One region of the Serratia odorifera genome, then DNA from elsewhere that is predicted to be linked to it. Evidence: predicted binding sites of a transcription regulator. Region 1 holds the regulator's gene; each other region holds the start of a gene.

The links. The regulator CRP, encoded in region 1, controls carbon source genes, mostly activating them, when cyclic AMP is high. The targets are predictions, from matches to a motif close to ATGTGANNNNNNTCACAT.
Region 2: a site for CRP is predicted at 1,012-1,029, ahead of ACCC84_RS05175 (YjcB family protein). Genes of this name have one in related genera too.
Region 3: a site for CRP is predicted at 2,079-2,096, ahead of glpT (glycerol-3-phosphate transporter). Genes of this name have one in related genera too.
Region 4: a site for CRP is predicted at 1,191-1,208, ahead of ACCC84_RS16085 (PTS mannitol transporter subunit IICBA). Genes of this name have one in related genera too.

The regions. Positions count from the first base shown of each region.
Region 1 is NZ_JBGMUT010000008.1:168,671-171,812, reverse strand. It holds gene ACCC84_RS18420 (phosphoribulokinase) at 1-660, shown strand, start outside; gene ACCC84_RS18415 (OsmC family protein) at 714-1,121, opposite strand; gene crp (cAMP-activated global transcriptional regulator CRP) at 1,496-2,128, shown strand; gene argD (bifunctional acetylornithine/succinyldiaminopimelate transaminase) at 2,250-3,142, opposite strand, start outside.
Region 2 is NZ_JBGMUT010000001.1:1,109,527-1,112,668, forward strand. It holds gene mrdA2 (peptidoglycan DD-transpeptidase MrdA2) at 1-807, opposite strand, end outside; gene ACCC84_RS05175 (YjcB family protein) at 1,132-1,413, shown strand; gene ACCC84_RS05180 (hypothetical protein) at 1,410-1,547, opposite strand; gene ACCC84_RS05185 (oligopeptide/dipeptide ABC transporter ATP-binding protein) at 1,568-2,515, opposite strand; gene ACCC84_RS05190 (ABC transporter ATP-binding protein) at 2,505-3,142, opposite strand, start outside.
Region 3 is NZ_JBGMUT010000011.1:29,229-32,370, forward strand. It holds gene glpQ (glycerophosphodiester phosphodiesterase) at 1-426, opposite strand, end outside; gene glpT (glycerol-3-phosphate transporter) at 503-1,855, opposite strand; gene glpA (anaerobic glycerol-3-phosphate dehydrogenase subunit A) at 2,214-3,142, shown strand, end outside.
Region 4 is NZ_JBGMUT010000006.1:93,886-97,027, forward strand. It holds gene ACCC84_RS16080 (DUF3053 domain-containing protein) at 250-969, shown strand; gene ACCC84_RS16085 (PTS mannitol transporter subunit IICBA) at 1,490-3,142, shown strand, end outside.

The DNA.
Region 1 (3,142 bases):
CCCGAAGCCAACGACTTCGGCCTGCTGGAGCAGAGCTTCCGTGAATATGGCAACGGCGGCAGCGGCCGTTCACGTAAATATCTGCACACCTATGACGAAGCCGTGCCGTACAACCAGGTTCCTGGCACCTTTACACCGTGGGAAGCCCTGCCGGAACCCACCGACGTGCTGTTCTACGAAGGGCTGCACGGCGGCGTCGTCACCGATCAGCATGACGTGGCACAGCAGGTCGATCTGCTGGTCGGCGTGGTGCCAATCGTCAACCTGGAGTGGATCCAGAAGCTGATCCGCGATACTGGCGAACGCGGCCATTCTCGCGAAGCGGTGATGGATTCGGTAGTGCGTTCGATGGAAGACTATATCAACTACATCACACCGCAGTTTTCACGCACCCACATCAACTTCCAGCGCGTGCCAACGGTGGATACCTCCAACCCGTTTGCCGCCAAGGCCATCCCGTCGCTGGACGAAAGCTTTGTGGTGATCCACTTCCGCGGGCTGGATCAGATTGATTTCCCTTATCTGCTGGCGATGCTGCAAGGCTCGTTTATTTCGCACATCAATACGCTGGTGGTGCCCGGCGGCAAAATGGGACTGGCGATGGAGTTGATCATGGCACCGCTGGTGCAGCGGCTGCTGGAAGGCAAAAAGATTGAGTAGCCAGGCGACACCGGACGGGCGCGGGGAGGATTAGGCCACCGCGCCACATGCCATTAGGCCACTTCCCGGACTTCAAAGCTGTGGGTAACGCTGGCGGCCTTGCCGAGCATCAGCGCTACCGAACAGTATTTGTCGGCAGACAGATCCACCGCACGCTCCACCGCCTTGTCGCCAAGCCCTTTACCGCTGACGATAAAATGCAGGTTGATATGGGTAAATACCCGTGGTGCCTCTTCGCGACGTTCAGAGGTCAGTTTTACCTCACAATCACGCACGTCGTGACGGCCTTTTTGCAAAATCGACACCACGTCAATCGCGCTGCATCCCCCCACGGACATCAGCACCATTTCCATCGGACTTGGCGCCTTGTCACCGGCATTGCCGTCCATCAATACCTGATGGCCAGACGCCGATTCGCCAAGAAACGTTAACCCTTCAACCCATTTGACTCTTGCCTGCATGCTCATGACTCCGATTGATTCTTTGTCATCAGACTACGCGTTAGCAGCAAAACTGGCAACGGAACCTGATACTGGTCATGTGTGAGCGAGACAACACAAGACACCCGCGTCACTCTGTGCTACAAACAGAGCCGCAATAACGCTTTCTGGACAGCGCTTTCAGGGAAATGCCCACGGAAAGGCACCTTAATGTGTATGTTAACAGAATGTAGCTTGCAGCTCTCACTGCAAGTTAATATGCTAGGGCAATAGCGTATTTTTACGTCACGCCTCAAAAACGGTTAATGGTCGCCGCTCATGGACAGCCATAACACGTTTGACAGGGAACTCTGACCCCTGTGATACAGGCAGATTACAACAGAGGATAACAGCGAATGGTTCTCGGCAAACCGCAAACAGACCCTACTCTCGAATGGTTCCTGTCTCATTGCCATATCCACAAATATCCATCGAAAAGTACGCTGATTCACCAAGGTGAAAAGGCCGAAACGCTTTACTACATCGTGAAAGGCTCCGTTGCGGTGCTGATCAAGGATGAAGAAGGCAAAGAGATGATCCTGTCCTATCTCAATCAGGGCGATTTCATCGGCGAACTTGGATTATTTGAAGAAGGCCAGGAACGCAGCGCCTGGGTTAGGGCTAAAACCGCCTGTGAAGTGGCTGAAATTTCCTATAAGAAATTCCGTCAGCTGATCCAGGTGAACCCTGACATTCTGATGCGCCTGTCGGCGCAGATGGCAAGCCGCCTACAGATCACCTCAGAGAAAGTGGGTAACCTCGCCTTCCTAGACGTTACCGGCCGCATTGCGCAAACCCTGCTCAATCTGGCCAAACAGCCGGATGCCATGACTCACCCGGACGGCATGCAAATTAAAATCACCCGTCAGGAAATTGGTCAAATCGTCGGTTGTTCACGCGAAACGGTTGGCCGTATTCTGAAAATGCTCGAAGATCAAAACCTGATTTCCGCACACGGCAAAACCATCGTCGTCTACGGTACCCGTTAATCCATTAAAACGGCACGCTTCAAAAAATGCCGGTCAGTTAACGCTGACCGGCATTTTTATGCGCCGTTTACCGTGGACACAGTCGGACATCCGATACCGTCTGCCGACCGCCGGTGGGTAGCTACCCGGCGTTGATCACGTCCTGAACCGCCAGCTCAAACAACGCCATACCGTCGGCAATATCTTGCGGCTCAACGACCAGCGACGGCGCAAATCGGATCACGTTCGGCCCGGCATTTAAAATCATCAGGCCACGCGCGGCGGCCGCGGTGAGGAAATCACGCGCCTTGCCGTGGTAAGGCGCCGTCAGTTCGGCGCCGATCAACAGCCCCATACCGCGAATCTCGCTGAAAATACGGTATTTTTCGCCAATGTCCCGCAACGCCGCAACATACAGCGTATGACGCTGTTCGACGCCGCTCAACACTTCGGCGGTATTGATCACGTCCAACGCCGCCTCCGCCACCGCGCAGGCCAGCGGATTGCCGCCATAGGTGGTGCCGTGGGTACCGACCTGCATCACCGAAGCAATCTCCTCGGTGGTCAGCATGGCGCTGACCGGGAAACCGCCGCCCAACGCTTTGGCGGTGGTCAGAATATCCGGCGTCACACCGTAGTGCATATAGGCGAACAGCTTGCCGCTGCGCCCCATACCGCTTTGCACTTCATCAAATACCAACAGCGCCTGGTGGCGATCGCACAGTTCACGCACACCTTGCAGGAACTGCGCATCCACCGGAGTAATACCGCCTTCGCCCTGAATCGGCTCCATCACCACCGCGCAGGTGTGATCGTCCATCACCGCCTTGACCGCCGCCAGATCGTTGAACGGTACATGCACGATGTCGGCCGGCTTTGGCCCGAAGCCGTCGGAATACTTCGCCTGGCCGCCAACCGAGACGGTAAACAGCGTACGGCCATGGAACGCGTTATAAAACGCGATGATTTTGGTTTTGTACGGGCTGTGGCGGGTAATGGCATAGTGGCGCGCCAGCTTGAATGCCGCTTCGTTGG
Region 2 (3,142 bases), on a different contig from region 1:
GCCTTTCAGCAATGATTCGATGTATTGCTGCAGGGGCAGATCCAGCGTCAGGTAGATATTTTTGCCGGCCTGCGGTGGCTGTTCCTTCAACAGTCGTACGATGCGACCGTGGTTATCCACCTCCACTTCCTGATAGCCGGTGGTGCCGTGCAGCTGCGACTCATAGTAGCCCTCTATGCCCTGTTTGCCGATGTTGTGATCGGCGGCATAGTTTTCGGCCTCGCCGGCTTTTTCCAGCCGTTTCACGTCGCGGTCGTTGATTTTCGATACATAGCCGACCACGTGTGCCAGCTGCGCGCCATATGGATATTGCCGCTGTTGGTAACTTTCGACGCTGACGCCGTTAAAGCGGTATTGGTTTACCGCAAAGCGTGCCACTTCGCTATCGTTGAGTTCAGTCTTCAGCGTTACCGGTTTGTAGCGGCTGTTGTGGCGCATCTCATCGCGAAAGGCCTCGATGTCTTGCGGCGTCAGATCGACGATCGGCGTCAACGCCTGGAGCAACGCCGTCATATTGGCGATTTTACTTGGCACCACCTGGATCTGGTACAGGGTAATGTTGCGTACCAACGGGATACCGTTGCGGTCGAAAATCAACCCGCGGCTTGGCGCAATCGGCAGCGTTTTAATGTCGTTCTGGTTCGAACGCGTCTGGTAAAAATCATGCTGCTTCACCTGCAAACGGTACAGATTGAAGATCAGCACGCCGAAACACGTGACGACCAACAGCAGCGCCACCGCAGCGCGGCGAATGAACAGCATTTCCTCGGCGGAATGGTCGCGAATTTTTTCTTTTAATAGGGCCATGCGTGGAACGTTACCTGTCTGACTTCCGTTTCCCTGAGTAAAAACAAGGGATTGAAAAGCGACCAAGGATAACGTTATTGACTGATTGACCCCATGAAAAGGTTGCTAATGATGTGGCAGAAATGTTTCAGCATGTTTGCATATTCCCATCAGCGTGGATTGCAGTTGTTCAACCGTTGAGCACCAGCCAAATTCGATGCTAGAATGTGACACAGATCACACTAATGAGTTCAATTACGCCACCACGCTGTCCGCTGCCCTGCCTTATCCCCCTGCAGGAGCAAGACGGCCAGACGCGGCTTTTGCAGCAAAGGAAGAAGTTCGATGAGTGCCATAGCTACAGGTTTCATTATGATGCGCTGGGAGTTGCTGAGCGCCGTGATGATGTTTTTCGCCAGCCAGTTAAACGTTGTTTGTCGTAAAGCCAGCCGCAACGGTATGGCGTTCATGTTCAGTAGCCTGGGTCTGTTTACCGCCATCTGGTTTGTCATGGGGTTGATGGGCATAACCATCACCCTGGAAGGCTTGTCGCATTTTTGGTCAGTCACCAAGGATGTGTTTATCGAGGTGATGAGCAAGACGCCGACCGATTATCCGATGCCTTAAACCGCAGGCAATTGCTTCGCCATCGACACATCCAGCGACGATGGCAAGGCACTGTCGGGTGCCAGGTACGGCCCGCAGGCATAGCGGCACCCCACTCGCCAACGCCCCGGATTACCCCACGCTTTATTTGCCAATGGGCACTGCCGAGCGGCGGTCAGACTGCCTTATGGCAGCGAACCGCCGAGCCAGCCTGATGCATTTGCAGCACCTGCGCCTGCTCACAGCCGTCCCCGGCGAACGGGCAACGTTCGCGAAAATAACAGCCCGACGGCAGGCATCGATTGCCCGGTAATTCCCCCTTGCGGTCTTCGATGGCGCTGTCGGCCAGAGCACGTCCGGCGCGCGGCACCGAATCCAGCAACAGCCGGGTGTAGGGATGCCGTGGCTGCTGCAATACCTTTTCGGCCGCCCCCAGTTCGACAATCTGCCCCAGGTACATCACCGCCACCCGATCGCTCATGTGCTGTATTACCGATACGTTGTGCGAGATCAGCACGTAGGTCAAATTGCGCCGACGTTGCAGTTCGACCAGCAGATTGAGGATTTGCGCCTGTACCGAGATATCCAATGCCGAAGTCGGTTCATCCAGAACCAGTACATCAGGCTGTGACGACAGTGCGCGAGCAATCGAGATGCGCTGACGCTGGCCGCCGGAAAATTCATGGGGCAACCGGTCGAGATATTCCGGCCGAATGCCTACCTGCTGCGCCAGATCCGCCGCCAGCGCACGGCGCTGGGCGACAGCGGTGCGGTGCTGCACATACACCGGCTCGGTAATAATGCGCCATACCGGCAGTCGCGGATCGAGCGATGACTGCGGATCCTGAAATACCATCTGCATACCGCCAGCCGACGGCGCGCCGGTGGCCTGCTGGCGGTGCAACTCGCCGCTGCTGGGTTTCAGCAGCCCCATCAGCAGCTGTGCCAGGGTGCTCTTGCCACAGCCAGACTCACCGACGATGCCCAGCGTTTCGCCACGCACGATCTGCAGATCGAGGCCGTTCAGCGCATGGACGAATTCGGTGGGTTTACCACGCCAGTTATAGGCTGCCGGAAAACGCAGGCGAATATCACGCAGTTGCAACAAGGCCTCAGCGTTCATCATGAACCTCCAGATTGACGTTTTGCGGATGCCAGCAGGCCGCCTGCTGACCCGGTTTGCCGGGCAACGGAGCCAGACGCGGTGGTTGGTGGCATTGCGCGCTGGCATAGGCACAGCGGTTGCTGAAGGCGCAACCTGGCGGTAAGGCGCTGAGGTTCGGCACCGTTCCGGGGATCGCCTGCAACAGGCTGCGCGGCTGGCCGCGTTCCGGCGCCGCCAGCAGCAGGCCGATGGAATAAGGATGTCCGGGATGATTAATCACCGCATCGGTAGCGCCGCTTTCAATCACATGACCGGCGTACATCACATACACCCGGTCACACAGCTGCGAAACCACCGCCATATCATGAGTGATAAACAACACTGCGGTGCCGCTGGCACGCGCTTTCTGCTGCAATAGCCGTAAAACCTGACGCTGCACGGTAACGTCCAATGCGGTGGTCGGTTCGTCGGCGATAATCAGCTGCGGTTCGCAGGAGAACGCCATGGCGATTAAAACCCGTTGCCGCATCCCACCAGAAAGTTCAAACGGATAACGCGCCATGACCCGCTCGGCATCGGCAATCTGCATTTCAGCCAGCAGCGCCAGCGCCTTATGTCGAGCTTGATCTGCCGACAGGCGTTGGT
Region 3 (3,142 bases), on a different contig from region 1:
ATGCACGCGGAAGTCCGACTTGCCCATCGGAAAACGGCCCGGGTAGCTCTGTACCTGCTTACCGTCCTTGATGTCAAAGCCTTCGCTGAACTTCAGCGACTTGATTTCCGCCAGCGTAAAGTCGATGGCGTAGTAACGACCGTCTTTGCGTGCGCGATCCGGGAAGCGTTGCGCCACGTCGGTGACCCGATCGAGATAGTGGTCATGCAGCACCACCAGTTGGTCGTCCCTGGTCATCACCAGATCCTGCTCGAGGAAATCGGCGCCCTGGGCATAGGCCATGGCTTTTGCCGGCAGGCTGTGCTCTGGCAGGTAGCCGCTGGCGCCACGGTGGGCGATCACCACCTTGTCGGCAGCCTGGGCGATACCGCCGATCGACGTCGCTAACATGATCCCTGTCAGCAGGGCTTTGACATGAGTCCGCATAATCTTCTCCATGAGTGGGCAGGGTAGTAAAAAGGCCGCAGAGCGGCCTTGATATAATGCGTTATTTCTGTGACGGTTAACCGCGTTTGGCTGCAATGGCCGCGTGGTGTTTTCTTTCGCTGATCATGGTCAGCAGCAGCAGTAATACTGCACCGATGCTGCCGCCGATCATCACCATAAAGCCGCCATCCCAACCGAAGAAGTCAACGGTATAGCCGACGATGGCGCTGGCCGCGACCGAGCCGCCCAGATAACCGAACAGTCCAGTGAAGCCAGCGGCGGTGCCGGCGGCTTTTTTCGGTGCCAGCTCCAGCGCGTGCAGGCCAATCAGCATCACCGGGCCATAGATCAGGAAGCCGATGGTGATCATGCATGCCATATCGATGCCTGGGTTGCCGACCGGATTGAGCCAGTAAATGATGGTGGCGATGGTCACCAGCGTCATAAAGAACACGCCGGTAGCGCCGCGATTACCCTTGAACACCTTGTCCGACATCCAGCCGCACAGCAGCGTGCCCGGAATACCGGCGTATTCATACAGGAAGTAGGCCCAGGACGATTTATCCAGCGCGAAGTGCTTCACTTCCTTCAGGTAGGTCGGCGACCAGTCCAGAATGCCGTAACGCAGCAGATACACGAACACGTTGGCGACGGCGATGTACCACAGCAGTTTGTTCGGCAAAATATACTGCATGAAGATTTGCTTGGCGGTCAGCTCTTCTTCCGCTTTTTCCGAATAGTCGTCCGGGTAGTCGTTTTTGTACTCTTCGATCGGCGGCAGCCCACAGGACTGCGGCGTATCACGCATCAGCGCAAAGGCGATCAAGGCCACCAGAATCGCACCGAAGGCCGGCATGTACAGCGCAGCGTGCCAGTCGTTGAACCAGGCCATCCCCAGCAGGAACAGCAACGGTGGCAAGCCCCCGCCAACGTTATGGGCGCAGTTCCACACCGAAACGATACTGCCGCGTTCTTTTTGCGACCACCAGTGCACCATGGTACGGCCACACGGCGGCCACCCCATGCCCTGGAACCAGCCACAGAGGAACAGCAGCACGAACATCACGGCAATGCTTGAGGTCGCCCAGGGCACGAAGCCCATGAACAGCATCACGGCAGCGGCCAGAATCAGGCCGGCCGGCAGGAATACCCGTGGGTTGGAGCGGTCGGAAACCGAACCCATGATGAACTTGGAAAAACCGTAGGCAATGGAAATACCGGACAGTGCGAAGCCCAGATCGCCACGGCTGAAGCCCTGATCGATCAGATAAGGCATCGCCAGGGTAAAGTTTTTACGCACCAGATAGTATGCGGCGTAGCCGAAGAAGATCCCCAGAAAAATTTGCCAGCGCAATTTGCGGTAGAGCGGATCTACCTTATCGAGCGGCACACGGGAAATGTGTGCAGCTGGCTTGAAAATACTCAACATGAACGCCTCCGATGGCTTTATCGTTTATTGCATCCCGGGCAGAAAAGATGGCGGGATGATTGAGCGGATATCAATGTGTCGTTTTTTGTTCCATAACGAACGTCATGCTAGTCAAAACCCCTGGATGGCTCTGTGATGCATGGCGCAATTGTTACACTTTTATGAAACTGCGGCGGATTTTGAGCGATTCGTTAACGTTATGAAATAGAAAAACCTAAAAAAGTCGTGATGATGATCACAATCATGGTTTTTTATGGACATTTTTCTTTCGTTTTAGGTTCGTTATTGTTCCTTATCAAACAAAGACCGCACTGACTGTGGCTCAATAGCGCCAAACCGGCAATCTGGGGAAGGGTGGATGAGCAACAGTTCAGCGGTGAGCGAAACGGATGTGATCATTATCGGCGGCGGCGCTACCGGCGCAGGGATCGCTCGCGACTGCGCGCGCCGCGGCCTGCGCTGCCTATTGCTGGAGCGCCATGATATTGCCACCGGCGCGACCGGGCGAAATCATGGACTGCTGCACAGCGGGGCGCGCTACGCGGTTACCGACGGTGAGTCGGCGCGTGAATGCATCGAGGAAAACCGCATTCTCAAACGTATCGCCCACCACTGTATTGAACCCAGCAACGGTCTGTTCATCACCTTGCCGCAGGATTCGCTGACCTATCAGCAGACGTTTATCGCCGCCTGTCAACGCGCCGGGATAAACGCCGAAGCCATTGACCCTGGTGAAGCGCTGCGCCTGGAACCGGCCGCTAATCCGGCGCTGATCGGCGCGGTGAAAGTGCCGGATGGCACCGTTGACCCGTTTCGCCTGACCGCCGCCAATATGCTGGATGCGCGCGAGCATGGCGCACAGATCCTGACCTATCATCAGGTGATCGGCTTACTGCGCATGGGCGATCGCGTTAACGGCGTGCGCGTTTACGACCATAAAAATCGTCGGCAGTATGAAATTCGCGCCGAGGTGGTGGTTAACGCCGCCGGAATCTGGGGCCAGCAAATTGCCGAGTACGCCGATCTGCGCGTGCGCATGTTCCCGGCCAAGGGCGCCTTGCTGATCCTGGGCCATCGCATCAACAACATGGTGATCAACCGCTGCCGCAAACCGGCAGACGCCGACATCCTGGTGCCGGGTGATACCATTTCGCTGATTGGCACCACCTCAACCCACATCGATTACGATCAGATAGACAACATGGCGGTGACGCCACAGGAAGTGGACATCCTGCTGCGTGAAGGGGCACTGCTGGCGCCGACGCTGGCACAAACCCGCATTTTACG
Region 4 (3,142 bases), on a different contig from region 1:
CTATGATCGTCAGAGGCGCCTAGCGGCGCCTTTTTTTATTTCTGGCGTGGCTGGCGGTGTGACTTGGGGGTAAGGATCAGCTCATGCGCTCTTTCCAGACGTTTTGCCGCCGCCAGCCAAGGGAATGCGTGGCGCAAGTGGAATCGCGTATCGGATCGCCGCCAGTTGATCTATTCTTATAGGCGCAGGGAGTGCGGAAAAAGGCAGGGAGCTGATGAAAAAGCAGGTTTATAACAGGAGTTATGTCACATGGCGGTAGGGATCCAGAGCAGAGGTATTACGCGTTGGTTGGCACCGGTATTGGCATTGTTGGTGGTCATGCAGTTGACCGCCTGTGGCGATAAAGAGCCGGAACAGCGCAAGGCATTCATCGAATATTTACAGAATACGGTTATGCGCAGCGGAGTGAAGATCCCGACGCTGAGCGAAGATCAGAAACAGAAGTTCGGCAACTATGCCGGCGATTACGCGATTTTGGTCGGTTTTTCGCAGCAGTTGACCAAATCTGTGGACGCCAGCCTGACGCCGGCGCTCGACCAGATTAATCAGATCCGCAGCGCGCAGGATTATATCAGCAAGCGTGACGGGCTCCAGCAAGCGGTGGGCGCGCTTAATCTGCTGGGACAGCAGATTCAGAGTGCCAAATCGCAGGCCGATACCGCCCATGCGGCGTTGAAACAGCCGGACTCGTTGAAAGCGATATATAACCAGGCGTACGACAAGATTGTCACCGCACCGGCCAATGCGCTGATGCCGGCAATCCCGACCACCGCCAGCTTTGTACAGGATCTGGTGCAGGTTGGGGATTTCCTGCAGGCACAGGGCAATCAGGTCAGCTTCAACAACGGCGGCGTGCAGTTCCGCAGCCAACAGCAGGCGACGCAGTACAACACCATGATGTCGAACCTGGTGGCTAAACAACAAAGCCTGCTGAGCGCGCAAAAAGCGGTGCTCGAAGTAATGCAGTAACCTCTCTTCCAGAGGCGGGTCTGCCGCCTCTGTCTTCACCCGCTCGTCGGTGTACTACACTTCAAAACAACGCCGTTGCGCTATGGCGTAACTTTCTTTCAGCCATGCCTTCGCGTTGCGTGACCATGGCATGAAACTACGCCGTTGCCTGGCGTTGACGTCTGGCGTGAAAATATCTTGTGATTAACATCACATTTCCAAAACAAACCTGTCACTTAACAATGTGATTATGATCACAAAAATAACGGTAAAAGCAGCGACTTGCGCCCAATGTGCTTTTTTTACACCGAAAAATTGTGATCTTCATCACCATAAATAGCCACTTTTGGGGGTGTATATAGTGATGTTTGTCACAAAATTCCCGTGAAGTACGCGTGTTAAAAAGAGCGTGCTAGAGTCCATTTCGCATACAGCACCAACGCTGCCGGTTTACGGCAAATCGGTTCGCTACAAAAAGAAACGCGCGCTCCTACTTGTCAGCGCGTAATGCTATTACCGCTTCACTACAGGGGTGTGTTTTATGTTTTCACCAGATATCAAGGTCAAAGTACAGAACTTTGGCCGTTTCCTGAGCAACATGGTGATGCCTAATATTGGCGCATTTATCGCCTGGGGTATCATTACCGCCTTGTTCATTCCCACCGGTTGGCTGCCGAGCGAAACGTTAGGCAAACTGGTTGGCCCGATGATCACCTATCTGCTGCCGCTGCTGATCGGCTATACCGGCGGTAAGCTGATTGGCGGCGAGCGCGGCGGGGTAGTGGGGGCGATCACCACCATGGGGGTGATCGTCGGCGCTGATATGCCAATGTTCCTGGGGTCGATGATTGCCGGTCCACTGGGCGGCTGGGCGATCAAGCATTTTGACCGCTGGGTCGACGGCAAGATCAAAAGTGGCTTTGAAATGCTGGTGAACAACTTCTCCGCCGGCATTATCGGTATGCTGCTGGCGGTGCTGTCGTTCCTGGCTATCGGGCCGTTGGTCGAAGCACTGTCGAAGCTGCTGGCCGCTGGCGTACACGTGATGGTGGTGAACAACTTGCTGCCATTGACGTCGATCTTCGTCGAGCCGGCAAAAATTCTGTTCCTCAACAATGCCATCAACCACGGCATCTTCTCGCCGCTGGGTATTCAGCAGGCAACCGAAGCCGGCAAATCAATCTTCTTCCTGATTGAAGCCAACCCGGGTCCGGGTCTGGGCGTGCTGATGGCCTATATGTTCTTTGGACGTGGCAATGCCAAGCAGTCTGCCGGCGGTGCGGCCATCATTCACTTCTTTGGCGGGATTCACGAAATTTATTTCCCCTATGTACTGATGAACCCGCGTCTGCTGCTGGCGGTGATTCTCGGCGGTATGACCGGGGTGTTCACCCTGACACTGTTGAACGGCGGCCTGGTTTCCCCGGCGTCACCGGGGTCGATTCTGGCTATCCTGGCGATGACGCCAAAAGGCGCCTACTTCGCCAACCTGGCGGCGATCTGCGCGGCCTTCGTGGTGTCATTTGTGGTGGCGGCATTCCTGCTGAAAACCTCGAAAGTGAAAGAGGACGAAGACTCGCTGGAAGAGGCCACCCGCCGCATGCAGGACATGAAGTCCTCGTCCAAGGGCGGTAAGCCGGCGGCGAATGCTGCGGTAGACGGCGACCTGAGCACGGTGCGCAAAATCATCGTGGCCTGCGACGCCGGTATGGGCTCCAGCGCCATGGGCGCCGGCGTGTTGCGCAAGAAAGTGGCCGACGCCGGGCTGAAAAACATTTCCGTCACCAACTGCGCCATTAACAGCTTGCCGGACGACGTTGACCTGGTGATCACCCACCGCGATCTGACCGAGCGGGCGATGCGCCATGCGCCGCAGGCGCAGCACATCTCGTTGAGCAACTTCCTCGACAGCAATTTGTACAGCGATTTGACGGCGCGCCTGCTGGCGGCCAATAAATCCAGCGACAATCAGCAGAAGGTGGTGGGCGCGCTGGACGACAGCTTTGAAGATAGCGAACAGAACCTGTTCAAACTGGGTGAGGACAACGTGTTCCTTGGCCTGCAAGCCGACGACAAAGAGCAGGCAATCCGCTTCGCCGGCGAGCAATTGGTGAAGGGGGGCTACGTTGAGCCGGAATACGTGCAGGCGATGCTGGAGCGTGAAAAACTGACCTCGACCTACCTTGGCGAATCG